Regions from separate parts of the Halobacillus sp. HZG1 genome, predicted to be linked through region 1. Evidence: riboswitches for the same ligand, from Rfam matches in the RefSeq annotation. Region 1 holds a riboswitch; each other region holds the start of a gene.
The links. Region 1 has a riboswitch for S-adenosylmethionine ahead of VKA52_RS17900 (Na+/H+ antiporter NhaC family protein). Riboswitches for the same ligand answer to the same signal wherever they lie in the genome.

Region 1 (7,413 bases):
GAAATCCACATCGACAAGGTGCCTGTTGCGACCATAAAACCAAGGACGATTTGTTCTGTGCTTGTTCCTACGGATGCGATAATGAACAAAGCCATCCGCTTATGCAGGTTCCACTTTTGCATCGCAAGGGCAATGAGAAAACCTCCCATAAAGAGGAAGATCGTATTATCTCCATAGGAAGAAGCTGTCATCCCCCCGTCCAATCCTCCAGTGAGAGGAAAAAGAATCAACGGCAGAAGAGAAGTCGCAGGGATCGGAATCGCTTCCGTAATCCACCATGTAGCAATCCACACCGTACTTGCCAACACAGCTACGGCGCTTTGCGACAACCCGTCCGCTTCTAAAAACAAAAGTGTAAGCGCAAACAAAATCGGCCCTAAAAAAAGCCCTACTTTTTGACGTGTATCAAAGGACGGACCCGGGTCCTGACCTTCCGTCTTTTGGTTCGTTTCCTTCGCTGCTGATGAACCGTTGGAATTTCCAGTGACTGTAAACCTCAATAAATCCTTCGCTTCGTCGTGCATGGACCAAAGGCGGCTCCATACACCACTTATCAATGACTGCGCACCCATCCAAGTTCCCTCACTTTCTATTAGTCAAATATGTATGAATATTTCCAAATTTTATCATAAAATGTCCCCTCTTGTAACGAATCTGCCTCCACTTAAGACTCCGGAATCAGCACCTGCCGATTAATGGTAAAAATACACACACCAGGTCATCCATATTATGGATGACCTGGTGTGCCAAATTATTCCTTATAGCTTTATTACTTCTTAATATAAGAGGTAGTGTTTTCTTACTTTATTGAATTCTTTCAGTCCATCTTCCCATTGGTCCTTCATGTCTTCTACGGACTCTCCATTTTCAATAGCTTCACGGACCCATCCGTTTCCAATAAGATAATCGAAGAAGGAGACGCCTGCTGAGTTTTCCGCACGGAATTGGAAGTCTTCCGGATACATATCATGAATCGTCTTCACAAGATATACGCCCGTCTCTACCGCGTTGAATTCTTCACGATCGATCACATGGATCTGCACGCCATGCGTCAACTCCCCTGCATGCTTCGAGAAGGATGGTGTAAAGGATGCTGCTCTGAACCTTACCCCTGGCAGGTTGTAGGCGTTCATCTCTGCAGCTAAATCCGTACTATTGATGAAAGGAGCACCAATCAATTCGAACGGTCGTGTGGTGCCGCGCCCTTCAGAAACATTCGTCCCTTCGATCAGTGCCGCTCCCGGATAAACGAAAGCTGTATCCACAGTCGGCATATTCGGTGAAGGAGCGACAAATTCAAGTCCTGTTTCATCATAGTCCATGCTCCGCTTCCATCCTTGCATTTCCACAACCGTCAAATCTGCGCCAATATCAAACTCGTTATTGAATAACTTCGCAAGCTCCCCGACCGTCATGCCATGGCGAAGCGGAATCGGATAGTTTCCGACGAAGGACTTGTAATCTTCATCCAATACCGGACCCTCCACTTTTTCTCCACCCAGCGGGTTCGGACGATCAAGCACGATGAATGGAATATCATTTTCCTGAGCTGCTTCCATCGCATAAGCCATCGTGTAAATGTACGTGTAAAAACGTGTCCCTACATCCTGGATATCAAACAGGAGCACATCAATGTCTTCTAACATTTCCGGAGTCGGCTTGCGCGTCTTTCCGTAGAGACTGTACACAGGAAGTCCTGTCTCTTCATCTGTGTAAAACTCCACATATTCACCAGCCTGAGCACTGCCTCTGACACCATGCTCCGGTCCGTACAAAGCCGTTAGATTTACATCTTCATCATTGTGAAGCAGGTCTACGATACTGTTCAAATTTTGATCAACACCGGTAGGATTTGTAATCAACCCTACATTCTTGCCTTCAATCAAATCTTTTTCTTCATCTAAGAGGACTTCCACTCCAAGCTTGAAAGACTCTGTTTTTTTATCGTGCCCTTTGTGTTTCCCAGGATTGCCGTTATGATCTGCGAAAACAACGGAGAATGTCGACCATGTCATCATCAATACCAAGGCAAGCATCAACCACTTTTTCAAAATAAACCTCTCCCTTTTGATTATATTGAAGAAGGGCGTGAAGCCCCTCTTCCTAAAAAGTCATGTACTAGTAACTCAACCCCGTACCATATTCAAACAAAGTGCCTCCATCAGCTCCTGGAATCGTCACAGGGAGCTGTCCAGTCGGGTTGTTTGCACCGAAAATGGTAGCAGCCGTTGCTTCAAAGCTTGCATCTCTGAATCCGTACTGAGCGATATAAGCATCCACTCCTGGATAAGCCATGACGTCATAAGGGTTTCGAATGCCGACTCCGATTACTTCTGCATTCGTATTTGCCATCACATCCTGCATGAGCTGCATTTGAGGATGAGTGGCTGAACGCGTGTACACATTGTACGTGTACGTACCGAAGATAACCTTGTCTGCTTCTGCCACCGTTTGCTTTTGCTCAGCTGTTAATTCACGTTCCCCTGTTTTGATTAAGGTCGTATTTGAATGATGAGCAGATACAGCCTTTTCAAGATCACCAATAAAGGAGTTTCCAATCACCACGATCTGCTTATCACCCGATGCGTCTGCAGGCAGAACCCCATCATTTTTCACTAGTGTAATGGAACGCTCCGCCGCCTCTTTTTCAACCGCTTTATGGGCTTCTGACCCGACGACTTCCTCCGCTTCTGTAATTTTCTCATCAATCGGCTGAGGCGTTTCTTCTTTAATGATGCCTCGATTCAACTTCAATGTAAGGATTCGTTCAACAGAATCTTCAATCGTAGCCATCGGGATTTCGCCAGACTCGACAGCTTCATAGACACCTGAGGCCACTTCTTCGAGACCTACAGGCATAAGCGCAATATCTGTCCCGGCATTGATCGCACGAATAACAGCATCCACCGGTCCGAAATGGTCAGCAATTGCTTTCATATTCAAAGCATCAGTAACGACGACTCCTTCGTAATTCATCTCTTCACGCATCAAACCTGTCAGTACTTTTTTAGAAAGAGTGGCTGGAAGCGCAATTTCGGAACCATCCTTCTGAGAGATTACTTTCGTATCATCGATTTTCGGGAACGTAATATGCGCAGTCATGATCGCATCAATGCCCGCATCCATTGCTTGTTGGAAGGGATACAGTTCAACTTCCTTCAGCCGCTCAAGGTCATATGGGACTTCAGGAAGACCGAGGTGGGAATCTGTCGCTGTATCCCCATGGCCCGGAAAGTGTTTTGCCGTTGCGGCTACTCCATGTTGCTGCAGCCCTTTCGTATACGCCACGCCCATTTTCCCAACAAGTTCAGGATCTTCTCCGAAAGAACGAACACCGATGACAGGGTTGTCAGGATTATTGTTCACATCCATGACAGGGGCAAAGTTCATGTTAATACCAAGAGAGGAAAGTTCAGCCCCGATTACAGATCCTACATCTTCCGCGATCTCTTCCGAACGAGTAGCACCCAGAGCCATGTTTCCAGGCATGTCCGTTCCTGACTGAAGACGAGTCACAATCCCGCCTTCCTGGTCAATCGTCATAAGCAGTCCATATTTTTCAGAGGCTGCTTGATAATCAGAAACAAGCTTCGCTGTTTGTTCCGTGGTCACAACGTTTTCACGGAATAAAATGACACCACCCAGATGATATTCCTGTACCATTTCTTCGATTTCAGGAAGCATTTCCGTCACGTTTTCACCTTCCCATTTCCTGAAATCAGGCATGAGCATCTGGCCGACTTTTTCCTCCATAGTCATGTTGGAAAGAGCATGTTGGACGAGGTCGTAACGATCACCATCCTGCTTTTTGATGGTCGGTTTAAATTCCGGCTTCCCTTTTTTGGAGTGGTCCGGTTTAAAATCAAGGGCAATCCGATCTTTAAAATCACCGTTCGATACCGTCACCCATGTACGTCCAGGTTTTCCTGTAAAGGTGACTGTACCGTCATCCTCCACAGTGGCAACGTTCGAATTCTTCGATTTCCAAACGAGTCCTTCCTCCACTTTTGTAAAATGTCCGTCTTCATACACATTCAGTGCGGAAAGAGTAAACTCATCCCCTTCCATCGTTACATCTGCCTGTGGTACGTTCTCAAAGATGATTAAATCCGATAATCCTCCATCTTCAGCCGCTTCCACCTTTGTACCCATCAACCACGACGGCAGCATCATCCCAAGGGTCAGTGTAAAGATAAACATCCATTTCCCCGCCATTCTCATTCACCATTCCTCCTTGATTTATCTATTTGTAAAAGGTGCCTTTCTATCCAAAAAGACCCTTTCGCAAAACATTTTCTAAAAAGCAGTTCTTCTATAAAGTCGGTATAGGAGAAATATTGTTGTAAACGTTTACATTTTGTAATAAAAGCGTAACGGAAATAGATATAGTCGTCTATACCACTTAAGGCCCGAATCATCCTTTTCTCCTTCGATTTCCAAAGCTTTCCTACTATTCCAATCGACTCATTTTAAAATAATATGTCAACTTTTCTTAAAATTAATGTAAAAAAAGTACATAAAAAAGGTACCTGGACCAGGTACCTTTCTCTCTTAAGAAGCACTTCTCATTACGGCTTTTCTTTTTTCTACGGTGAATTTTGGGTATCTGAAAGCGATCGCTAAAAGTCCGGCTGCGGCTGTGAGTAAAGGATAAATGCAAAACGGAACAATCGCGACAGGAGAAATACCGGCCACACCTGCCACTGCTAAAATCTGTCCACCATAAGGAATGATTCCCTGAACGGAACTGGCAAAGATATCGAGGATACTTGCGGATCGGCGCCCTTCGATACCGTATTCATCAGAAATCTGCTTCGCCAGCGGGCCTGCTGTAATGATGGAAATCGTGTTGTTCGCAGTAGAAAAATTGACGGCCGTCACAATCCCTGCAATACCAAGCTCCCCGCCACGGTTCGAATTCACTTTCCGACTCACGGCTTGTAATAGAAACTCGATCCCTCCATTTGCACGGATCAATTCCACAAGACCGCCGAGCAAAATCGCTATCATTGCGAGCGTCTGCATATTCGTAAATCCATCCCCTACCAAAGTGACGAACTCCATTCCGGAAAACTTACCAAGCAGAAGGCCGACACCTCCGGCGGAAACAATGCCACCAATCAAAACATAAATGACATTCACTCCGGCAATCGCAAAGCCCAGCACGCCTAAGTAAGGTAAAATCTCTACAATGTTGTACGCATAGTTTTCATCCAGGCTTGCCGAGGCATCCGCTGTCATTACAGCAAAAATAACGGCCGTGATGATGGCTGCCGGTAAAACGATAAAGAAATTCGCTTTGAACTTCTCTTTCATTTTCGTGCCTTGCGTACGGACAGCTGCAATGGTCGTATCTGAAATAACGGAAAGGTTGTCCCCAAACATTGCACCACTGACAATGGCACCCATGACCAGGGCAAGGCCAATGTCCGTCTGTTCTGCCACGCCTACGCCGATAGGGGCGAGGGCAACCACCGTACCTGTTGAGGTCCCCATGGAAATCGAGATGAAGCAGCCGATGACAAACAAACCGACGACCATCCAGCCTCCAGGGAGATAAGTCAAGCCGAGATTGACGGTGGATTCAACTGCACCCATTCCGGATGCTACGGCAGCAATTGCGCCCGCCAGCAGGAAGATGACCACCATTAGTATGATGTTCGGGTGCCCTCCTCCTTTCGTCAACTGGGAAATTTTCGTTTGGAAATCCGTTTTCCGGTTCATGGCTAAGGCGAAGAGAATAGCTGCGAATAGGGCAACTAGAACGGGCATTTTATAAAAATCACCCGTGATGACCCCTGATCCGATGAAAAGTAAAATAAAGACCACAAATGGGATGAGTGCGAAAGCATTGCTGCTTGGTTTTGTCATGATTTGACCTCCTTTTTTATATAACTCATCAGAATAGTTGGTTTTATCCCGAGAAAAGTTCCTGATCCAAAAGAAGGCGGCCAACAAAAAAGAGCCTTCTTACATAAGAAGGCTCTTGAAACGTATCCGTTCATTCCTTCTTATCTCTCAAGTGATCATCACTTGCTGGACTTAGCACCGGCCAACTGATGTTGGTGGTTGCTGAAGCTTCACAGGACCAGTTCCTCAGCTTCTCTTGATAAGAAATATTCGATTGAGTTAATGGTAACTTTACAATAAAAAAGATCCGCTGACAAGAGATTTTCAGAAAAAGTGTTATCGATCGTAGCGCCCGATCATTTCCATCGCTTCTTCAGAAAGAGACGTGTCGATGGCATCATTGAAGTTAATATCTCCACTGATAGCACCGTTCGCATCATACATCTCGAACTGTTTCTTAATATCGTCAATAAACATTTCTCCGTTAGGGTCAAGCCCCGTCACACCGACTTTCTTCCAAACTTCTGCGTCCTTAAGCGCCGTATGTTTGGTCATGATATCAATCACTTCATCAAGACCTTCATCATGAAGGAACGCATCATTATAATCACGGACCCCCTTCAGATAGGCAGCCATAAAACGTACAGAAACGTCGGTTTCTTTTTCAATGAAATCGGGGGATCCCAGCACCATCGCAATCTGTGCATCCGGAGCGAAATCTGTAGCGTCACCGAAACGAACGTGCAGGTTCTGTGCTTCTCCCTGAGTGATCAGTGGCTCGATTTGAAGAGCAGCATCAATCGATTTGTTCCCCATGGCGGCAAGCATGTTTCCAAAGTCAGACATGAGAACAAATTCGACATCGTCTTCTGTCAGACCGGCATGTTCAAGCATGCGCTGAAAAATATAATCATCCACAGCATTTCTCGATGAAACGGCAATCCGCTTTCCTTTCAAGTCGCTGTACTCTTTGATTTCATCCTGCAGATCTTCACGAATCACAAAACTGAAATAGGAGCTGCCATCGAAATAATGCCCTTTATCGGCAATGATCTTCACGTCAATCCCCTGGGCGATAGCATTGAAGAAGGAAGCCGTGGAAACACCACCGGCAATATCCACTTCCCCTGCTGCCAGAGCTGGAAGCATATCGTCACTATTGGCGAACGTTGTGAACTTGATATCAATGTTGTAATCGTCAAAGTACCCTTTTTCTTCAGCAATATAAAAGCCAGCCCCTGAAGCTGCTCCATCTTCAGCTATTACTACCGTCGCCTTCTTATCTAATGGAGCAAAATCACCGTCTGTGAGGCCACCGCTGCCTGTATCTCCCCCGTAATCACTGGAGGAACACCCGAACAGCACAAAGATAATCAACAAAAAAGAAAACAGATGACATACTTTTTTCATCATGGGATTCCAATCCCCTCTCTTCCTCTATTTACGCGAACGCTGTACTTCTTCCTGAAGATGATTCCAAATCTCCACAAAATGCTCCGCCATCAAAGGGTCCGCCCGTACCTGCTCCATATTTCTCGGGCGCGGCAGATCAATCCGCTTTTC
Region 2 (7,413 bases), on a different contig from region 1:
CTAGGCTACTGGATGGATACCGCTCATAGTGGAAAAGGATACATGCGGGAAGCGGTGGAAGCTTTGACGACCTATGCGTTGCATGACCTGGGGGGAGCGCGGGTGGAAATCCGCTGTGAATCGGAAAACAAAAGAAGCCGCGCCATCCCGGAATCTCTCGGCTTTGAACTGGAAGGAATCCTGCGCAACGACGATCTCTCTGTCGATGGGAAGAGTTTAACCGATACGTGTATCTATGCCAAAGTCCGTGAAAAAGGGGAGTGATCCCGTGTATGACATCACGATCATTGGTGCCGGCGTCAGCGGAGTATTCCTTGCTCACACGTTAGTCAAGGAACATCCGGATGTGAACATCCATGTGATCGATAAAGGAAAACCTCTGGTTGAACGGACGTGTGGATTGCAGCAGGATGGCTGTACCTGTGAAGGCCCGTGCGACCGCTACATAGGATTTGCCGGGTTGGGCAAATCGGAAGGGAAATTCAATTATACGAACGACTTCGGAGGACAACTGGGAAAGAAGATCGGGGAAGAGGCAACGCTCTCGCTCATGGAAGAAGTCGATGAGCTTTTATGTTCTTATGGTGGTGACCTTGTGGAAAAATATAGTACGAAAAATGAGAAACTCTCCAAAAAAGCCGCCCAGCACTCTTTACGGGTTTTCTCAACAGAAGTCCGCCACCTGGGAACGCAGCTCGCCCGAGGGGTTTTTCAAAGCATGTATGAGGTGATGGCTGAACGGATGACATTTACCTTCGAAGCGGATGTGACGGCGGTCACAAAAGAAAGCGGTCGATTTTCCATTGATACCAACCACGGGCGGTTCCAAAGCAGGAAAGTAGTGTTCGCAACAGGCATGAGCGGGGGAGAATGGCTGAAATCCATGACTCAGGATTTAGGGCTGAGAGCGGGCGAGACACGGTTGGATCTCGGGATTCGGGTGGAGATGCGCGGCAATCAGCTTGATGCCATCCTTCAGGAAACGTTTGAAACGAAACTGCATTACATAAACGAACGCTTTTCAGCGACCACTTACTGCATGAATCCACGCGGGAGAATCATACGCAAGTATCAGCATGGCCTGGTGATGGCAGATGGTCAGAATAAGAACGAGGAGGAACCGAGTCAGAATTTGAATTTCACTCTTTTCGTACCGCGGTATTTCAAAAATCAAGCCGAAGCTATGGCACAAGCTCATCGTGTCATTGGTGGTATCAATCAAGGGCAGGACAGGATTGTGGCTCAGAAGTTGGGAGATCTATTGGCAGGAAAAACGTCGATTCGTCTTGATTCAGAAGTGATCCATCCTTCGCTGGAAGCAGAAGCAGGAGATCTCCAAAATGAAGTTCCGCCTCTTTATTTAGAAGCGCTTCTTGAGTTTTTTGAGGCATTGGAAGGGCTGCTGGGAGAGAAAATCGATCGTGACACCATCCTATATGGAATGGACAGCAAATTCTATGAAGCGAAGATCTTTACAGATGAGCATTTTGAAACGGAGCTGCAAGGATTGTATTTGATCGGGGACTGCTCCGGGGAGACACACTCTTTGTCGCAGGCGGCAGCGAGTGGCATTTACTTAGCCCGCTGTATGGAAGCTTAGCCTTTTTACAAGGAGGCTAAGCTTTTTTCTACGGTTAGGATTGCTTCTTTCACTTGGGCTTGCGTTTGAATTCCCATCAGGTGAATCGATTCGCTGGGACGAGTGGCATAGTAGGAAATGGTCTCGATATCCTCCAGGGAATCTACATCCAGCTCTTTGAGCGTGAGAGGGAGCCGCATGGATTTGTAAAAGGGAATCAGCTGCTCGATTTGATCGGTTTTCCCTTCAAGAGCCAGCTGGACAAGGATGCCGTAGGCTACTTTTTCTCCATGTAAAAACTTATGTGTTCCGGGCACTTTCGTCAGGCCGTTGTGGATGGAGTGCGCGCCGGATATACGACCGTAACCATCTCCAAAACCCCCGACCATACCTCCAGCCATGATGATCGTTTCAGTGACTCGTGTAAATGAGGACGTGCATTGAGCGTTTTCATTGGCTACTACAGCGTCTTTTCCTTCCTGGAATAGAACGTCTCTGCACAATTTTGCAGCGTGGAGAGCCATTTCCAAGGGGAGAGGCTTTTCTTGTATATGGCTCGTCAGGACATCGGCCTCATACCATTTGGCGATCGTATCTCCAATCCCTGCACGGAGGTATTCTACTGGTGAGGTAGCGAGCATATCCGGATCGACGATGACCATGTATGTACTTCTTTTGTAAATGATATATTCAAGGAAATTCCCATCTTCATCGTAAAAAACGCTCAAAGGCGTCCATGCGGCACAGTTGGATACCAGGGTGGGGATCAGAATCACAGGCAGGTCCAGGTGAGCCCCGCATGCTTTCGCAAGGTCGAGGATTTTCCCTCCTCCGACACCGATCAGGACATCTGTGGTTGTGATTTTCTCCGCGATCCTTTTCACTTCTTTATGTGTGCATTCCCCTTCATAGAGGATGGTTTCGACAGCAAATGGAAATTCAGGGATGTAAGGTTTGGCCATGCTCCATGAATCGCTTCCATGGATGATGGTCCCATGCGTGAACGTTTCATCCTTCACGAGTTCAGGTACTTTTTGCAAAAGGCCGGGTTCGCAACGGTAATAAGTCGGCGCCCCTTGTACTTGGATCGTTTCCATTCAAAATTCCTCCCTCTAAGATATGACCATTATTATCCATACCTTAAAATGCCATGTCAACGGAGAAAAAATATAATTGAAAAAATTGAGAAAATTATTTACAAAACCTATCACTTGCGTTAAAGTGTTAAAACATAAACGAAATTCTTATCAAGAGTGATTGAGGGAAAAGGCCCGTAGAGATCACAGCAACCTTCCATTTGGAGTGGTGCTAATTCCTGCAGAATATTTTTATTCTGGGAGATAAGAGTTTAGCAGTCTTTCATGCGAAACTCTCTCCCTAAAGGGCGGGAGTTTTTTTGTAGGACTTGAATTTGTTAAATGAAGGGGGAAGCCGATGATTTCATTGGAACAACTGAGCAAAGTCTATCCATCCAAGGAGAAAACCGTAATCGGAGTCGATGACGTCTCCTTGGACATCAAGAAAGGTGAGATTTTCGGAGTCGTCGGGTACAGCGGAGCTGGTAAAAGTACGCTGCTGAGATGCATGAACATTCTGGAACGCCCGACAAAAGGGAAGGTCATGGTTGATGGAATCGATCTCATGACATTGAATCCTAAAGACCTGAGGAAGGCGAGGCAATCCATCGGGATGATCTTTCAGGGTTTCCACCTGGCGATGGCGAAAACCGTTTTGGAAAATGTCGCCTTCGCTTTAAAGGCTTCAGGCGTCAACCGCCAGGAAAGAAAAAGGAGGGCCCAGGAGCTCTTGGACCTTGTCGGTCTGTCAGATAAAGCTGATGCGTATCCCGCCCAGTTAAGTGGAGGTCAAAAACAGAGAGTGAGCATTGCGAGAGCGCTCGCCAATGACCCGAAGGTGCTTTTATGTGATGAAGCCACTTCTGCTCTGGACCCGAACACGACACAATCCATACTGAAGTTGTTAAGAAAGATCAACCGCAAACTCGGACTCACAATCGTTCTCATTACCCATGAAATGGAAGTCGTGAAAGAAATCTGCGATCGCTGTGCCGTGATGGAAGACGGAAAAATCGTAGAGCAGGGGTCTACGTACGAAATTTTTGCAGCACCTGAAAACGAACTGACGAAACGCTTCATTCAAACGGTGATCGACTTCCGGATCCCGGAAAAGATTCTCTCGGAAAGAAAGGGGACCATCGTACATATGACGTTCAAAGGGGACTCGGCGAACGAATCGATTGTGTCAGACCTCTTGCAAGGATTTAAAGTACGGGCCAATATTCTCCACGGGAAGATCGATTACATCCAGGACCAGGCGCTCGGTAACTTTGTCATGGAATTGACTGGAGAACAGAAAGTTGTTAAACAGGCGATCGATGATTTGAAAGGGAAACTTGGAGAAGTGGAGGTGCTGCAAGATGATCGAACAGCTGATCAATCTCTGGCCAGAGCTGAATAAATCATTCCTGGAAACACTGATCATGGTAGGTATCGGACTCCTCGTCGCTTTAATTGCAGGGCTTCCGCTTGGATTACTTCTGTTTGTGACAGACCGTGATTTATTTTTGGAGAATCGAACGATCAAAAGCATCGTCGGCGTCGTAGTGAACCTGATCCGTTCGGTTCCGTTCATCATTTTACTCGTCTTTCTTTTTCCTTTTACCAACTTCCTGATCGGAACAACGACAGGGCCGGTGGCGGCATCCGTAGCCCTTTCTGTAGCTGCGATCCCTTTTTACGCAAGGATTGTGGAATCATCGGCGCGTGATATTGACAAAGGGGTGATCGAAGCGGCCATCGCCTGCGGGGCTTCTCCTTGGTTGATCATCAAAGATATCATTTTCCCGGAAATCAAACCGGGGCTGATCAGCGGATTGACCATCACTGCCATCAGTTTGATCGGTTACTCGGCCATGGCAGGGGCCATCGGGGGCGGTGGAATTGGAGACCTGGCGATTAGGTATGGTTACTACCGTTACGATAATTTTGTCATGTTTACAACCGTCATCCTGCTTATTGTTCTTGTACAAATTGTTCAATACACAGGCGATTACATTGCCAAAACGGTAAAAAAGAATTGAAGAAAACTTAGGAGGTACCATCATGAAAAAACTCATTTTGTTAGGTGTTACATTATTATCCATTGCCTTTCTAGCAGCATGCGGGGAGGAAGAAGAAAGTGCGGACGCTTCTGGAAAAGACACGATCCGATTCGGCGCTACGGCTGGACCGTACAGCGACATGGTCACGAAAGCGATCGCTCCATTGTTGGAAGAAAAGGGATACGAGGTGACGAACAAAGAATTCACAGACTATGTTCAACCAAACAAAGCCCTTGCCAATGGAGATTTGGACGCCAACCTTTTTCAACATAAAATTTACTTAGAGTCGTTCGCCAAGGAAAACAACCTGGATCTATCCGAAGTCATCATCGTACCGACCGCACCAATGGGGATTTATTCCAATACATACGAGGATATCGAGAGTATTGAAGAAGGAAGCACGATGGGCGTACCGAACGATCCGACGAATCTTGCCCGTGCATTGATTGTGCTTGAAGATGAAGGCCTTGTTGAGGTTGATGACAGTGTCGATCCTTTACGTGCATCATTGAACGACATCACGAAGAATAAGAAAGACATCAAGTTTGTCGAAGTTGAAGCAGGGCAATTGCCTCGACTCGTTGATAGCGAAGATTTGTCCATGGTTCCAGGGAACTATGCTTTGGCAGCCGGAATGGACCTTCTGAATGCTCTAGCTTTGGAAGACATGCCTGATGATTACCGGAATCGCGTCGCAGTGAAGACGGAAGATTTGGACGCTCAATTTGTGAAAGATATTAAAGAAGTGGTGGAGTCAGAGGAGTTTGAAAAAATCATCGATGAAGAATTTAAAGGCTTCGGAAAACCACAGTGGATGAAAGAATAGAAAGGAAGGCTGACGTTCACTCGTCAGCCTCTTTTTTATATCGTTCCAGACAACCATCCGCTTTGTTTGGAACAGGTCAACATTACTTCAATCATCGGAGAGTACGTTCATAAAAAAAGAACCGCCTGGATCTTTATGATTCAGGCGATTCTCACTATGCTCATCATTAATTTCTTTGAATTTAATCCTGCCAGGTATTGTGCCTGATTTAAAAAGGATTGGTCGCCCATTGAAGCGACTGTTTGATGAAGATTCTAGGGTGTAATTTCAATTGAGAAACCATGTACTCAGCAAGGTCCTCGGGCTGCATGTACTTCTCTTTATCCTGACCTTCCATGTCTTCGCCTAAAGCGAGTTCTGTCGCGACAAGACTCGGGTTTAAGGTGAAGACGCGGATATTATCTCTTCTTACTTCCTGCATGAGCGCTTCCATCATGCCTTGAAGAGCGAACTTCGACCCACTGTAAGCCGTAGAACCGGCCGTCCCTTTAAGCCCGCTGCTTGAAGAAATATTGATGATATCCCCTTGGTTTTTCTCCTTCATCATTGGCAGGACCGCTCTCGTGACATGGTATGTACCATAAACGTTCACCTCAAACGTCCGTTTCCATTCTTCCGGCTCGAGATCAAGGAACTTCCCGTAAACACCGATCCCTGCATTGTTGATGAGAATGTCCGCTTCACCAATTTCTTCTTTTAACTGCTGTATGGCTTTTTCAACTTCTTCAAGGTCAGAAATGTCAGCGGATGCCACTGCTGCCTGTACACCATAGGAACGGGCTTCTTCTGCAACCTCCTCAAGACGGCTTTCGGTCCGGGCGATCAACCCGACATGAACGCCTTCTTTTGCCAACTGCAAAGCCGTAGCCTTTCCGATTCCGCGACCTGCACCGGTAACATAAGCGATTTTTCCTTTGATTTCTTGTGCCATGATACTCACTCCTTTACCTATTCTTTCTTCAAGTCTAAGAGTTTCCTTTTTTGAAAGCAAAAGATAGCATCTACCTTCAGGAGGAATCCTTTGATAGACTAGGATAGGGATGAGGGATTTTATGGAAACTTTTGAGCTTTTGAGACCACTCTTTCTATTATTAGTGACGGCCTCCGTACTGCTTACTCTATTTATCATGTTTCAAAAGGAAGAGAAGGTGAATGGATGGACACTCTTCTTCATTACATCGATGAGCTTAATTATGGGCAGCGTCTGCCTGTAAAGCAGCGGTTTTTTTCGTGGATGAGTTCGGAATGAGTGGCAATCCTGTTTCGTTCTATCTATACATCGCTTTATTCCCTGTAAGTCTATTGAATGTTTTGTTGTACACTTTTAAACCGAATCATAGGGTAGAAGCCTGAGATGGAGCACTTAATAAAGTGGGCTAACCAGCGGTATTCATGAATAATGGTTTTGAACATATGGTTAAATATTCCAACTATTAAAAATGAGGGAATCATTTTGAGGATAAATTTGAAAATTACAACTGTCATTTCAACTATGATTCTGTTGTTCCTTTTAATAGGATGTGAACAGGGAACAATGGATTTTTATGAAAGAACAGAGGGGATTGACCTCTCTGGTGAAAATATCGATTCTATATCAATACATTCTTCTGAGGACGATGTACTAAACACTTTTGGAAAGCCAATGGAAGTCGAGGAAATAGAAGATCCAAAATCAAAATATTTAAGTTACGATGGGGTGGAGTTTGGGTTTGTCGATGACAAGGTAATTCGATTATTCGTTCGGAGAACACACGAAAACTCCAAAATCTATGAAACTGCCAAAGAAATTAAAGTCGGGGATACAAAAAAACAGGTAATTAAAGAATACGGTGAGAACTATTACGAAAGGGTTGAAAGTGGCTTGAATACCCTTGGATATTTTGATAA
Region 3 (7,413 bases), on a different contig from region 1:
ATGGCTGCTTCCGGACTGCGAAACACTTGAACAACATCAACTTTAAATGGAATCGATCTCAGATCAGGATAGGCTTTCTCACCAAGGACTTCTGTTTCCCGTGGATTTACAGGCACGATTTGGTATCCCATCCTCTGCATTTTTCTAGCTAGGCGATGACTCGGACGTGAAGGCTTTCCGCTCAATCCGACAACCGCTAAACGTTTGGGACGCGTTTCTCCATCTTCCTGGGTTTTGGAGGAGCTCAAGGCCCATTTGATGACACCTTCGTCATTTTCAGTAATCGCCGTTTGTTCCGTTTCCCTTCCGGTCGCTTTAGCAATGGCCCGATCAAGATCGTTGATCAAATCTTTGCTCGATTCAAGCCCTATGGATAAGCGGATCAATTCCTCTGTCACTCCACTTGCAGCTAGATCTTCCACGGATAACTGTTGATGAGTCGTGGAAGCGGGATGGATAATTAACGATTTCGCATCGCCAACGTTTGCTACATGTGACCAGAGTGAAATGTTGTTGATCACTTGTCTCCCGGCTTCCCTTCCACCTTTAATGCCAAAGTTAACGATAGAACCATATCCTCCTTCAAGATATCGAGTGGCTAACTCATGAGCCGGATGCGAGGGCAGGCCTGGATACGACACCCATTCCACATCGGGATGACCTTGTAAGTATTCTGCGATTTCCTGAGCATTGTCTCCATGCCGGGCGACACGCAAATGCAGTGTCTCCAAACCTTGCAATAACAAGAAGGCATTCTGAGGACTCAAACAAGAACCAAAGTCACGAAGCAGCTGGACACGCAATTTCGTGATATAAGCAAGCGTTCCGAAATCGGCGGTATAGACGATTCCGTTATAACTATCATCAGGCTCTGTGAAAACGGGATACTTACCGTTACCCCAATCGAACTGTCCCCCGTCTACGACAACTCCTCCAATGGCCGTTCCGTGGCCGCCGATCCATTTCGTTGCGGAATGGATGACAATATCGGCCCCGTATTCAATAGGCCGGCATGTATAAGGGGTGGCGAATGTATTATCAATCAAAAGCGGAAGGCCATGATCATGAGCGACAGCCGCTACCTTTTCAATATCCAGCACATGAAGACTTGGATTACCAATGGTTTCAGCGAAGACCGCTTTCGTTCGCTCTGTAATCGCTTTGCGGAAATTTTCCGGTTCCTCCGGATCAACAAAGTGAACTTTAATGCCATATCGCGGTAAAGTGTTAGCGAATAAATTATAGGTGCCGCCATACAGGTTTGCCGCTGCAACCACTTCATCTCCAGATCCTGCGATATTCAGAATGGATAAAGCAATGGCGGACATCCCGGAAGCTGTCGCAACAGAAGCGACCCCACCTTCCAAGAGGGCCATCCTTTTTTCGAAAACATCAACAGTCGGGTTTCCGATCCGGGAATAGATGTTTCCAGGCTCATCAAGGGCAAATAGGCTCTGCGCATGTTCTGTGTCATGGAAGACATAAGAAGTCGTTTGATAAATCGGCACCGCCCGAGATCCCGTCGTTGGATCTGGTGATTGTCCTCCGTGTAAAGAAATCGTATCTACATCATAGCTTTCAAATGAATTTGTCATGATGGTTTCCTCCCCAAATAAGTTTCCTATTCTTATAAAAATAGTTGGTTTTAAGCGTGCATAAAGGTCCTTGATCTCTTTCCGAACAGCAAAAAACCCTCTTCCAAATAAGAAGAGGGTTTGTCATTTCGGTTCCTCCTCTTATCTGCCAGATCAATCTGATCTGTAGGACTTGGCACCTTTTCAAACCATTGTTTGAAGGTTGCCGGGCTTCACAGGGCCTATTCCCTCAGCCTCTCTTGATAAGAGATGTATGCAGTTGATTGATTATGTTGTGAATTATAACGGATAAGAATCAGAAAAGTCAATCTTTTTTAAAAATTAATTTTCTGAAGCTTCTATTGCTCTTTTCAGCTGATCGATAATATCTTCATGATCTTCAATTCCGATGGAAAGACGAATCACATAATCATTGATGCCGATTTTCTCGCGCTCAGCGTTCGATAACGCACGGTGAGATGTACGAACAGGATAAGAAACCGTCGTTTCTACTCCCGCCAGCGTAGGAGCAATCTTCACCCATCCAAGTGAACGGAAGAACGCCTCTATGTCAATCGAATCATTAAGTTCGATGGTCACAATGGCTCCGTTTCCTTTTTCCGATACCTTATCAGGATAATAGACGGTCCGGACCGCGCCATAGTCATTCAGGGCGGTTGCTACCTGTTTTGCATTGTATGATTGCTTCTTCATTCTAAGACCTAAAGTTTTGGCTCCGCGTTGTGTAAGCCATGCTTCGAACGGGCTTAGATTCGCACCAAATGTGACAATCTTCTGGGTCGCGGCCTGAATCAAATCCTCATTCCCGACCAGCACTCCACATGTCACATCACTATGACCACCAATATACTTCGTCCCACTATGGACGACAAGATCGACGCCATCCGTGTAAGGCTGTAATAAGTACGGGGTGGCGAACGTATTATCAACCATCGTTTTCACATTCTTTTGACGAGCCAGGTTGACTAAGCCTTCTAAATCTTCCACACGCAAAAAAGGATTGGAAATCGATTCCGTATAGAGAAGCTTCGTTTGATCCGTCATCGCTTCTGAAACGTCGTCTAAATTTGAAAAAGAAACCATCGTTACATCAATGCCGAACGCAGGAAGTTCTTTGGTGATCAACTTGTGTGATCCCCCATAAACATCTTCTGCTGCAACGATATGATCCCCAGGTTTGGCCACCGCGAGAATGCCGGCAAGAATGGCTGACATTCCAGAGGAAGATGCCACTCCAGCTGGTGCTTCTTCCAGTTCCGCAATGGTTCCTGCCAGTTCATCTGTATTAGGGTTCCTCTCTCTTGTATATAGATAAGGGCTGTCTCCCTCATAATAACTTTCCAAATGATCCAAGTCTTTGAAAGTAAAGGCGGACGTCTGGTAAATCGGGGTACTTTTGCTGTTCGGGACAAGACGTTGATCCGCTTTATGGTGTACGATCCTCGTATCAAATGATGTATTCGTCATCGTTCGTCTCCTCTCTCTATCACTTAATCAGAAATTATATAGAATAAGCTTGAATATTGTCAAAGTTTTGCGACATATTCCCTGATCGCATGAAAGGTGTACCGTTCATACCCTTTTTCATGTGGGACAAGATTCTTACGCGTCACTTCTTTTTCCTCACCACTAAGAATAGAGACCACCTTCACGATTTGGCGTGTATCCTTCAAACCTTCCAAATCGTCCAGTGGAACGGAAACGATGTCCTGCACCTCTTCTCCAATGGTAAAGGTCCTGTCATTTGTCCAAAGGAAGAGGTAAATGCGGCAAATCTCCCGGTCTATGAGCCCACCTTCCTTCAGCTCCTCCTTGAAATCTCCTTGGTGAACTAAATCGCCAGGTACTACTGTCAAACCGACTTCCTCCTCGATTTCCCGGACACCCGCCATCAGCACGTCCTCTCCCGCTTCTATATGCCCAGCAGCAGTAATATCAAACAAGCCCGGGAAGTCCTTTTTGTGATCCGCTCTTTGTTGAAGCAATAAATGGATCGTTTCACCTTCCTTGTAGAACATCCAGCAATGGAAGGTTTCATGCCAATCGCCGTCCTTATGTACTTTTTCCCTTTCTTTCATTCCATACGGACGCCCGCTTTCATCAAAAATCGTCAACATTTCTGCCATACGGATCTCCTCCATTCTGCCAGCCTACAGCACATTCTCCCTCCAAAAACCTCTCAGAAAGAAAATAGCTCAGAGCTTGACACTCTGAGCCTGAGGCATTCCTAAGGAAATATTTTTGATATTAATACCCTCAAGGAGCCCCTTAAAGGATCAGAATCTCAAGAATGATAATGGTGGCAATCAATTCAACTCTAATATTTTCCCTTTTCCTTCCTTACGAAAAGAAAGCAGGTGACTCCCCCAAAGAATAACAAAAAGACAGGAGGCAAGTACACAAAGGACATCCTTGTCCTTTTTAGTTGTTCACAAGACTTGCCGGTACAGGTTTACTGAAGTAATAGCCTTGGTATTCATAGCAGCCTTTTTGTTTTAAGTATGAAATATGCTCCCTCGTTTCCACACCTTCAGCAATGACTTGCAGCCCCAGACTTTTCGCCATACTGATGATAGCATTGACGATTGGCACATCTTTCCCCCGTTCACTGATTTGATTGATGAACGACCGATCGATTTTAATCGCATCCACTGGCAGCCGATTCAAGTAACTAAGGGAAGAAAACCCGACACCGAAGTCATCCAAATGGACTTGAATTCCTTTTTCCCTCAACCCGTTTAACGTGTCTATGCTTCTATCAAAATCTTGAAGGACCATGGTTTCTGTAATTTCTAGAATCAGACTTTGAGGTGGAAGCCCGGAGACATTAAGAGCATGGAGCACTTTTCCTGGGAGGTTCAGGTCTTTAAATTGCTGGGCAGACAAATTCACCGATATTTTCAAGTCCGGCCTTCGATCTTCGACCTGCCATCTCCTTGTTTGTAGACAAGCTTCTTGCAACACCCATTCCCCGATTTCTATAATCATCCCTGATTCTTCAGCCAGGCTGATGAAATAATGAGGAGATAACAACCCGTAATCCGGGTGGTTCCAGCGGATGAGTGATTCATAGCCGATCACCCTCGACGTTCTCCCGCACACTTGCGGTTGATAATGAAGCTCAAACTGACTTTTATCAAGAGCATGATGAAGGGACTGCTTCAAATGGAGCTCTTCTCTCATCTGCTCACTCATCTTTTCTTCATAAACCACATAGCGGTTTTTCCCATTTCTCTTTGCTTTGTGCATCGCGGCATCTGCATGGCGTAATAGCGTTTCTCCACTGTAATGACCTCGGATACGGGACTTGGTGAATGTGACACCGATACTCACCGTATTGTAGAATTCTTTTTCTCCAATAAGAAAGGGGCGTCTCATCGAATGGATAACGTGGTCACTGATTTCCTCTAGCTCTTCGAGGGTCTGTACATGTTTGAGAAGGACAACAAATTCATCACTGCTGATTCGCGAAATCACTGCATCATGCTGAGCGAATGTCTGCCTCAAATAACGGGAGAACTGACGAAGCAGCTCATCGCCTTTGGCATGCCCCCATGAGTCATTGATCATTTTAAAATTGTCAATGTCGATGAGTAAGAGAGCCATGTTGTTCTCCTTTTCATTCTTGGATTGAATTTCATCTCCAAGAATCCCTGACAGATAAGTGCGCGTTATGAGTCCAGTCAAAGGGTCGTACTGAGACAACATCTCAAGCTTCTTCTCCGCCTGCATTCGGGATAGTTCATTCGCTGTCCGATCGGCAAAAATTCGAAAAAGAGCCTTACTCAATGGACCGCTGGTTTGTGTCTGATTATCCATGATCGAAAGGATCCCGATCACATCTCCATCTGAGTTAAGCAGCGCTTTGCCAAGATAACTCTTCACTCCGTAATCTCTAATCAGGATATCTCCTGGGAACAGTCTCCCTACATCTTTAGGATAATAACATTCATGAGTCCTTATGATTTGCTCAAAAGGTGTATCTTTTACCGAATAATGAAGCCCGGAACTAATCTCTCCTTTGTGAGATAAGGAAATAGCTGTCACTTCACTTTTAGCTTCTCCTGTCAATTCTCCAACCAGCACGGTTTCCACTCCAAGAACAGAGGATAAATACTCCACGAGAAAATCAAAAAAGTCTTGTCCATTGTAGGAAAGGAATGCATCACCGATCTCTACTACCGCTTTTTTTATCCGGTCCAGTTCTTCAATATAAGCAGAATCAGGGGCCCCTGTACCTGTATATCCAATGATGGATCCATTCTCATCAAAAAAAGGCGTGACCATGTCCTTCATCCATTCGTACGTCCCATTATTCAACAAACGATAATTCATATAAAAAAAATGACGATTCTTCGTCATCGCATGATGGTCTAGATAGGCTACATCATCCTTATGTATGAACCGCATTAAACCCTGCTTGTTCAACACGGTTGAATCCAGGTTCCATTGATCTTTCAATCTTTCACTCACATAGATGTTTTCTTTTTCAATATCAAAGAACCATATAGGGATGGAAAGCTGCTTAAGTGTATCCCAGGGATGATCTATTATCCGAGCCATTCCGTTCACCTACTCCAAAAAATTTATTCCCCTCTTCCTAAATATCGGAAAATTAGAACTAAAGTTTAATCCTTTTTTCACGAGGAAAACTACCTAAAAAGGAGGAAGTGTCTATGAAGCAGAAGAAACAAAGAAGAGGGACTGTTGAGCAGTCAAATGAAATGGCGCAAGTGTTCAATCGTAAATTGAGCTACAACCAATCTTTTTCTCATCAAACAGATGATACAGAAGTACATTCTGAAAGCGAAGCTCTCTATCATCATTATTCCGATGATGAAGATTAAAAAAGTGATCTCGTTAACGAGGTCACTTTTTTTGTTCCATCAACCCGTAATGACCGAAAATTCTGTTATCATATGAGTGGAACGCCTATATTTTTCACAAAAATCTCCAGAATGCTGGGATTATAGATACGTTATTAAGAATATGGCAGGATTTTTGAAGACTCAGTTTCGATACTTTTGTTATGTGGTTGGGAAGCTGCGAGACTCCCGTGGGAGAAAGGAGATCGGCGAGATCCCACAGGGCGTAGCCCAAGGAAGCTCGCCGCTCCCCCACAGGAAAGCGAGTTGCTTCCCAGCCACCCCCGACGCTCAACCCAGGCAAGGAACCGAGGAACATCTCGAAACTGAATCTTCCACAATCGGAAGCTTATGCGAAAAATGACAGAGATTTAAGGATGGAATTAAGAAACAAACCAAAAGAAAGGGTTATTTACATATGAAGAAAGGCACCAATAAGAGCAAGTGGATCTTAATCACGGTTTCTATGATTGTTTTAGCCATAGGGGCCTATTTCTTCACGGACAGCAGTGAAGATAAGTTAGCTCTAAAAACAGATTCTTCACCGATGAGAAAAGCGAAAGCGGTGGATCTTGAAGAATTCCCTCTTCAGTGGCGTGAAGTCGATACATATGAACAAGTCAATGATTTTTATGAAGAACGTATTCACGGGTTGTCCTTAGCCCGCGAAAAGGGATTAACGGCCCGCCCTCAGGAGTCTACTCCAATTCCTGATAAAGATGGGCGCATGCAGATCAATGAGGTCTGGCACAGCGGCCCGACCATCCATGTATTGTACAGCATCGACCTTTCTGCATTAACCAGAAAAGATAAGGATGATGAAGAAACCAAGTACCTCGTCCAACCGCCATCTGTAGAAGGTATAAACATCGAGTCCATGAATGGGAGCGATCAACAATCGTTCCAGCAGCATTCACAACCCCTCCACCCTAGGGATACGGTTGTGTTTGAAA
Region 4 (7,413 bases), on a different contig from region 1:
GTTGATGACAGTTAACCCAGGTTTCGGAGGTCAATCATTCATTCATTCCGTTGTACCGAAAATCGAACAAATCTCCCATTGGCGGGAAGAAGAAGGGCTCTCCTTTGAGATTGAAATCGATGGTGGAGTGAAAGTCGAAACAGCTAAACAATGTACAGATGCTGGAGCTGATGTACTTGTTGCCGGCAGTGCCATTTTTAATCAGGAAGATCGCAAAAAAGCAATTGATGAAATTAGACAAGCGGCACAATAATTGAAAAAACTCAAAGGGTCTCGATCCTTTGAGTTTTTTTATTCACTCTTTTGTTGGCATCCAGTAAAGAAATAAGTTACATTTTAAAATAGAAGAAACCGTTCTATTGTAGTATATAGTAACATTGTGGAAGTTTTAGGTTGTTCCTGGGGTTCGTTACCCGGATCGAGCATCAGGAGCGGATGGGAATGGCGAGACTCCTGCGGGGGAAAATGCAGGGGGAGACCCTACAGGACCCAGATCGGAGGAGGCTCACCGCGCTCTCTCGGAAAGCGAGCAACCCCGTACCCTACTCATCCACTCAACAAAAGTCCCAAAACTGAGTCTTCACGTATCGATAGCTTATCGTGAGTAGTAAAGGACTGTTTTATTTGTGAAAGGTATAGGAAGGGTGTTATGAAAATGAAAAGAGTGATCGTAGTCGGCGGCGGACCGAAGTCTTACATACCTGATTTAAAAGAATACGCATGTCCGGAATGCGTTTGGATCGGCGCCGATCAAGGAGCGGAGGTCCTTGTTGAGCATGGACTGGCTCCTGACATAGCCATTGGAGATTTTGATTCTGTTTCAGAACATTCATTGGCAGAAATAAAAAAGAATGCCAAACAGGTCTTAATTTTTCCGGATGAAAAAGATGAAACAGACTTGGAATTAGCGATAAATGAAGCACTCCGCTTGAACCCCGGGCATATTCTATTATTCGGAGTGACCGGTGGTCGAATCGATCATTCTCAAGCGAACATGCAGCTTCTTTATCCTTTAATGAAGGAAAACATAAAGAGTACGATTATTGATCGACAGAATCAGGTGGAATTAGTCTTCGCTGGTGAGCATAAGATAGAAGCGGATGAATTATACCCGTATGTTTCATTCTTACCAGTCACGCTTGAAGTGACAAAGATTACGCTTGAAGGGTTTTACTATCCCTTGGATCGCGCCTATCTGCCATTTGGATCCACCTTGTGCATCTCGAATCGACTGATTGAAGATACAGGTACTTTTTCATTTGAGTCAGGCATACTCTTAGTAATAAGAAGTACAGACTTGCCTACTTGAGGGGAATAAGGGAGTTCGCATTAGTTCATATAGGAGGAGGGGGCTCTTTTGAAATTTTATACCATCAAACTCCCACGGTTCGTCGGGGGTTTAGTGCGCGCAGTCATAAGTACATTTAAAAAAGATTAGGACCCATTCAAAAGGAAAGCTCCGGAGTACACATGGGCTGAGCTCCGGAGAGCACCAAAAGCGCCCGTTTACTTATCTTTAGACAAATAAAAAAAGCACCCTCTAAGGGTGCTTTTTTTGTGAGCTCATAAGCTCTCTGTCAGCAATTATACACGTTGTACTTTGCCGGACTTGAGTTCACGTGCTGTTACGTAAACTTTTTGAGGCTTGCCATCCACAAGGATGCGAACTTTTTGAACATTAGCTTTGAATTTACGTTTATTAGCGTTCATCGCGTGTGAACGGTGGTTACCTGAACGTGTACCTTTACCAGATAGAACACTTCTGCGTGCCATGAAAATCCCTCCTGTTACATACATAAATCATCAGATACTTAGTAACTTTATCATATAGAATACGTGTTTGCAATAATCTAGTCAGAATTATATCAAGAATTTTTTCTTGACAGAACTTATGAATTGTTACACAGTATAGTAGGGATATCCAGGTCATTTTCTTACCATTGAACAGAAATTCATATCGTGATTTTGTGTTATAATAGGGTAGGATTGATGAGGATTATAAAGGAGGATCTATTATGTCTGTTGATTTAAATAACCAATATGGTCATATTACTATTAGCAATGAAGTCATTTCAACGATTGCTGGAGGAGCCGCTGTTGAGTGCTACGGCATCGTCGGTATGGCATCTAAAAATCAGATCCGTGACGGTTTATCTGAAATGCTCCGCAAAGAGAATTTTTCCAGAGGAGTCGTTGTCAGACAGGATGAAGATCGCCTCCATATAGACATGTACATTATCGTGAGCTACGGTACAAAGATTTCCGAAGTCGCTAATAATGTCCAATCACAAGTAAAATACACACTAAACAAAACAGTTGGTTTGTCCGTGGATTCTGTGAATATTTTCATTCAGGGAGTTCGTGTGACAACTGAATAGATCGCGGTTGTAGTCAAAGGAGGAAGTAAGTGTGACGTTACAAAAGTTAGACGGCAAGACGCTTGCCGAAATGATCTTGCAAGGAGCTCATCATTTAAAGCAGAACTCACAAATGATTGATGCTTTGAATGTTTTCCCTGTACCGGATGGAGATACGGGGACGAATATGAATCTGTCCATGACTTCTGGAGCTGAAGAAGTTCGGAATGTGGACCAGAATCATGTAGGAACAGTGGCCCAATCTTTATCCAAAGGTCTCTTGATGGGAGCACGTGGAAACTCAGGTGTTATCCTCTCTCAAATTTTCCGTGGTTTTTCAAAATCGATTGAAGACAAAGAAGTCATCACAACCAAAGACTTTTCAGAAGCTCTTCAAGGCGGGGCCACTACAGCATATAAAGCTGTCATGAAACCTGTGGAAGGAACTATTCTAACTGTAGCAAGAGAAGCTGCTGAAGCATCTGTTGAGATTGCTGAAAAAGAGGATGATTTCATTCCATTCATCGAAGGAGTCGTTCAAGCAGCGAAGAAATCACTGAAGAATACACCAGAATTGCTTCCAGTACTGAAGGAAGTTGGTGTCGTGGACAGTGGTGGACAGGGCCTTGTCACGATTTATGAAGGTTTTCTTGCCAATTTAAAAGGTGAGGAACTTCCGGATCTCGAGGATACTGTATCGATGGATGACATGGTCAACGCAGAACACCACAAGCTGAATCAGGACTTCATGAACACAGAAGACATTGAACTTGGCTACTGCACAGAATTCATGGTGAAATTTGAAGAAGATAAACTTGCTGAACACCCATACGATGAAGAAGCCTTCCGTAATGAGCTCAGTGAAATGGGAGATTCTCTGCTTGTCGTTTCTGATGAAGACTTGATCAAAGTCCATGTTCACGTGGAATACCCAGGAGAAGCCATGACCTTGGGTCAAAGGTACGGCAGCCTTGTTAACATGAAGATCGAGAATATGCGTGAACAGCATACATCGATTGTTGGTGACAAAAAGAAAGCCAAGCCCAAGTCAGAAGAAAAAGCTGAGTACGGAATTGTGACCGTGAGCATGGGAGACGGAATTAAGAAGTTGTTTGAAAGTCTTGGAGCGACTGTCGTTATCCAGGGTGGTCAAACCATGAACCCAAGTACTCAAGATCTATCAGAAGCGATTAAAGAAGCACATGCGAAACGTGTGCTCGTCTTGCCGAATAACAAAAATATCGTCATGGCTGCTGAACAAGCAGCAGAATTAGCGGATGTAGAAGTTGCTGTTATTCCATCAAAAACGATTCCTCAAGGGATGAGCGCGCTTCTTGGGTTCAACCCGGAAGCAGATCTTGATGCGAATAAAGAGGAAATGCTCAACCTCATGTCTGAAGTGAAAACAGGACAAATCACTTACGCCGTTAGAGATACGCAAATCGATGGTTTGGACATTTCCAAAGGCCACTTCATGGGAATTGCTGATGGTAAAATCTCTGCCACTGATAAAGATGCTTTGACGACTGCTAAAACATTGTTGAACCAAATGATTGACGATGATGAAGATGAGATTCTGACTATCTTGACTGGCGAGGAAGCCGACGAAAAAGAGGTAGCAGAACTTGAATCATTCATCGAAGAAACGTATGAAGATTTAGAAGTGGAAATCCACAATGGTGGACAACCGATTTATTCTTATATCTTTTCAATCGAATAAAACACGTACACAAACGCAGCTCTTGGGGCTGCGTTTCTTTTTATGCTTGTTTTCGAACCATCTTGACTCGAAGGTGGTTTCGAATAGAAAAAACAACAATCAAGAGATACCCAAAGATCAGTGAAGTGTACACAAAAGTTAAAACTGAATCGCTGATTTGGATCGAAGACAGTAAAGTTCTCGTATTTGTAAGGATGATGAAACCTCCGGCTAATACTCCTAGAACAGAAGAGGGAAGGGTTTTGACAAGCCAAGCGGCAATGGGAGCGGCTATGACACCACCGATGACGAAAGATGATATCAGCAGCCAGCTGAATTGATCATGCCCTAAAAAAATCAAAAATCCAGCCGTTGCTGAAATCGTTACCAGGAATTCGCTAGTATCCACGGTTCCGATGACTTTCCTTGGAGCGATACCTGATTGAGAAAGAAGCGCGGGTGTATTTACCGGTCCCCAGCCGCCCCCGCCGACACTATCTAAAAAACCGCCTGCTATACCAAGAGGTAAGAGGAAACGTTTATTTACGGACTTCTTTTCTTTGATATGTGTATTTTTCGAAAGGAATAGGAAACGGAAAATGATATAAATTCCTAGTGTGAGTAGGAATATGGATATGTAAGGTCTAATGAATTCCCCTGATATGTAGCTTAAAAATGCTGCTCCTAGGAAGGCGCTGATGGCACCAGGAACTGCGATGATCATGACAAGGCGTTTGTCTACATTGCCAAACTTATAGTGGGAAAAACCAGAAACAGCTGTTGTGGCAATCTGTGACATATGAATGGAAGCGGATGCTACAGCAGGAGCTAGTCCATAGGATAAGAGAATCGTGGATGAACTAAGCCCAAATCCCATGCCGAGTGCACCATCCATCAGTTGAGCAGCAAATCCAATAAGAGCGAAAATCGTCAGTTTCTGCAAAGTGTACCACTCCTTTTATACCGTTCAATTGTTTGTGAATATACATTATTCCTATGCATCTACTTGGTTTTATGATCAAAAAAATAACCCCCATCTGAAAGAAGGGGGAGTCATCCACACCTTATCTTTCAGCCTTCTGGCTGCTGGAATGAGCACCCTCTTACAGGTTGCTGCGGGATCGTCAGACCAGGTTCCTCCCCCGACTCTTCATAAGGATCGTATGATTTTTAAAAGAATAATTCTTAAACTAACGGACATGGTTTTATTTGTCAATCATATAGTTTAAAAAAACAGAAAATTTTTGATTTTCCTAAAAAAGCATTGACATATGATGATAACGAGCATAAGATTTGTATCAACTTGTTTTTCAGAAAATTTCATAGCTTTTCTTATCTAGAGAGGTGGAGGGACTGGCCCTTTGAAGCCTCGGCAACGGATCTATACAGATACTGTGCCAATTCCAGCAAGCGGTAAGCGCTTGAGAAGATAAGAAGAATATAGTTTACATGTAGATGTAAATGCCTTTCTTCTTATCGTGAAGAAAGGCATTTTTATTTTTAGAAAGGAGGAGGAGATGAAACAACCACTCGTAACGTATCAATCTTTTCACAATCCATTTGAAGGTGATCTACCGAAAAATAATGATACAAAAGGAGCTGCAGAGGTCATTCGATGGGCTTATTCTCAGTACGAGGATATCGTGTATGCCTGCAGTTTCGGTGCAGAAGGAATCGTTCTCATTGATTTGATTTCCAAGGAGAAGCCGGATGCCGAAGTCGTTTTTCTTGATACAGACCTTCATTTTGAAGAAACTTATCAGTTGATTGAAAAAGTGAAAATGAGGTATCCGAAGTTAAATATAACGATGAAAAAACCTGGGATGACGCTGGAAGAACAAGCGGAACAGTATGGCTCCGCCCTATGGAAGCGGCAGCCGGATCAATGTTGTTACATCCGTAAAATTAAGCCACTTGAAGATGCTCTCAGCGGCAGAAAAGCTTGGCTGTCAGGCCTGAGACGTGAACAATCCCCCAGCCGTCAGAAAACGAATTTCGTGAACAAGGATGAGAGATTTAAATCTATAAAAGTATGCCCTTTGATTCATTGGTCATGGGAAGACGTATGGCAATATATCCGACTAAATAGGTTGGACTACAATGAATTACACGATCAGCATTATCCTAGTGTCGGCTGCATCCCATGTACCGCCCAGGCATCAGATGATGGGAGATCAGGCAGATGGAAAGGGTTCAATAAAACCGAATGTGGATTACACACAGCGGAATCTTCAGAGAAGGAAAAATCTTAAAGGAGGAAAAGGCATGTCAATCATAACCCCGCACGGTGGAGTGCTTGTAAACAGGTGGAAGGAAACGAGACCAGAGGAGCTGCCGGAAGATATCATCGAGCTTGATTCGATGGCATTAAGTGATGTTGGTTTAATTGCGAACGGAGCTTATAGTCCCTTAAAAGGGTTCATGAACAAGGAAGATTATGAATCTGTCGTCGAAACCTTAAGGTTAAAAGATGGCACTCCGTGGAGTATTCCGATTACGCTTCCGATCTCAGAGGAGCAATCCCGGTCGCTTGGAAGGAAAGCCCAGTTAGTCAAGGACGGGATTGTTTATGGGACGATTACAATAACCGATCGATTTAAACCGGATAAGAAAAAGGAAGCTCAAAACGTGTACTTAACGACAGAGTCGGCTCATCCTGGCGTGAAAAAATTATTCGAACGAGGAGACTGGTATGCTGCAGGTGAAATCGAAGTATTTCATAAACCTCCTTACGAACATGGAAAGTCATTTTACTTAGATCCAAAAGAATCAAGGGAGCTTTTTCAACAATATGGTTGGAAAAAGGTCGTTGGGTTTCAAACACGAAACCCTGTCCATAGGGCTCACGAATACATCCAGAAAGCTGCGCTGGAGACGGTGGATGGATTGTTTTTAAATCCGCTGGTCGGCGAAACGAAAAGTGATGATATTCCCAGTGATGTCCGGATGAAGAGTTATCAAGTTCTTCTTGATCACTATTATCCAAAAGAACGAGTCACCTTGGCTGTCTTCAATGCGGCCATGCGGTATGCAGGTCCTAGGGAGGCGATCTTTCATGCAATCGTCAGAAAGAATTTCGGTTGCTCTCACTTTATTGTAGGGCGAGATCACGCAGGTGTCGGTGATTATTATGGTACGTACGATGCGCAGAAAATCTTCAGCCACTATAAAAGTGGGGAACTTGGTATCACACCACTTTTCTTTGAACACAGTTTTTATTGCAACGCTTGCGAATCGATGGCTTCCCATAAAACCTGCCCCCACGATAAAGAGGATCACATGATCTTATCAGGAACGAAAGTAAGGGAGTTGCTGCGTAAAGGAGAAAAGCCGCCAAAAACGTTCAGTCGTCCTGAA

Region 2: linked by a shared signal. The riboswitch ahead of VKA52_RS13740 (methionine ABC transporter ATP-binding protein) and the one ahead of VKA52_RS17900 (Na+/H+ antiporter NhaC family protein) in region 1 are both predicted to bind S-adenosylmethionine.
Region 3: linked by a shared signal. The riboswitch ahead of VKA52_RS00065 (PLP-dependent aspartate aminotransferase family protein) and the one ahead of VKA52_RS17900 (Na+/H+ antiporter NhaC family protein) in region 1 are both predicted to bind S-adenosylmethionine.
Region 4: linked by a shared signal. The riboswitch ahead of VKA52_RS20580 (sulfite exporter TauE/SafE family protein) and the one ahead of VKA52_RS17900 (Na+/H+ antiporter NhaC family protein) in region 1 are both predicted to bind S-adenosylmethionine.

The regions. Positions count from the first base shown of each region.
Region 1 is NZ_JAYLVQ010000083.1:20,820-28,232, forward strand. Features, by position in the region: gene VKA52_RS17885 (SLC13 family permease) at 1-572, opposite strand, end outside; gene VKA52_RS17890 (exo-beta-N-acetylmuramidase NamZ family protein) at 777-2,051, opposite strand; gene VKA52_RS17895 (glycoside hydrolase family 3 N-terminal domain-containing protein) at 2,119-4,221, opposite strand; gene VKA52_RS17900 (Na+/H+ antiporter NhaC family protein) at 4,552-5,958, opposite strand; SAM riboswitch class I at 6,009-6,116, opposite strand; gene VKA52_RS17905 (ABC transporter substrate-binding protein) at 6,187-7,260, opposite strand; gene VKA52_RS17910 (ABC transporter ATP-binding protein) at 7,288-7,413, opposite strand, start outside.
Region 2 is NZ_JAYLVQ010000070.1:100,532-107,944, reverse strand. Features, by position in the region: gene VKA52_RS13755 (GNAT family N-acetyltransferase) at 1-264, shown strand, start outside; gene VKA52_RS13750 (NAD(FAD)-utilizing dehydrogenase) at 269-1,600, shown strand; gene VKA52_RS13745 (iron-containing alcohol dehydrogenase family protein) at 1,606-2,676, opposite strand; SAM riboswitch class I at 2,821-2,926, shown strand; gene VKA52_RS13740 (methionine ABC transporter ATP-binding protein) at 3,014-4,057, shown strand; gene VKA52_RS13735 (methionine ABC transporter permease) at 4,017-4,679, shown strand; gene VKA52_RS13730 (MetQ/NlpA family ABC transporter substrate-binding protein) at 4,702-5,526, shown strand; gene VKA52_RS13725 (3-ketoacyl-ACP reductase) at 5,735-6,457, opposite strand; gene VKA52_RS13720 (hypothetical protein) at 6,579-6,740, shown strand; gene VKA52_RS13715 (hypothetical protein) at 6,932-7,413, shown strand, end outside.
Region 3 is NZ_JAYLVQ010000004.1:6,804-14,216, forward strand. Features, by position in the region: gene VKA52_RS00065 (PLP-dependent aspartate aminotransferase family protein) at 1-1,595, opposite strand, end outside; SAM riboswitch class I at 1,734-1,844, opposite strand; gene VKA52_RS00070 (trans-sulfuration enzyme family protein) at 1,917-3,062, opposite strand; gene VKA52_RS00075 (NUDIX hydrolase) at 3,122-3,721, opposite strand; gene VKA52_RS00080 (EAL domain-containing protein) at 4,017-6,158, opposite strand; gene VKA52_RS00085 (hypothetical protein) at 6,272-6,442, shown strand; gene VKA52_RS00090 (hypothetical protein) at 6,879-7,413, shown strand, end outside.
Region 4 is NZ_JAYLVQ010000086.1:290,581-297,993, reverse strand. Features, by position in the region: gene rpe (ribulose-phosphate 3-epimerase) at 1-253, shown strand, start outside; gene VKA52_RS20605 (thiamine diphosphokinase) at 650-1,309, shown strand; gene spoVM (stage V sporulation protein SpoVM) at 1,358-1,438, shown strand; gene rpmB (50S ribosomal protein L28) at 1,585-1,773, opposite strand; gene VKA52_RS20590 (Asp23/Gls24 family envelope stress response protein) at 2,016-2,378, shown strand; gene VKA52_RS20585 (DAK2 domain-containing protein) at 2,410-4,077, shown strand; gene VKA52_RS20580 (sulfite exporter TauE/SafE family protein) at 4,118-4,999, opposite strand; SAM riboswitch class I at 5,118-5,215, opposite strand; SAM riboswitch class I at 5,386-5,492, shown strand; gene VKA52_RS20575 (phosphoadenylyl-sulfate reductase) at 5,574-6,308, shown strand; gene sat (sulfate adenylyltransferase) at 6,322-7,413, shown strand, end outside.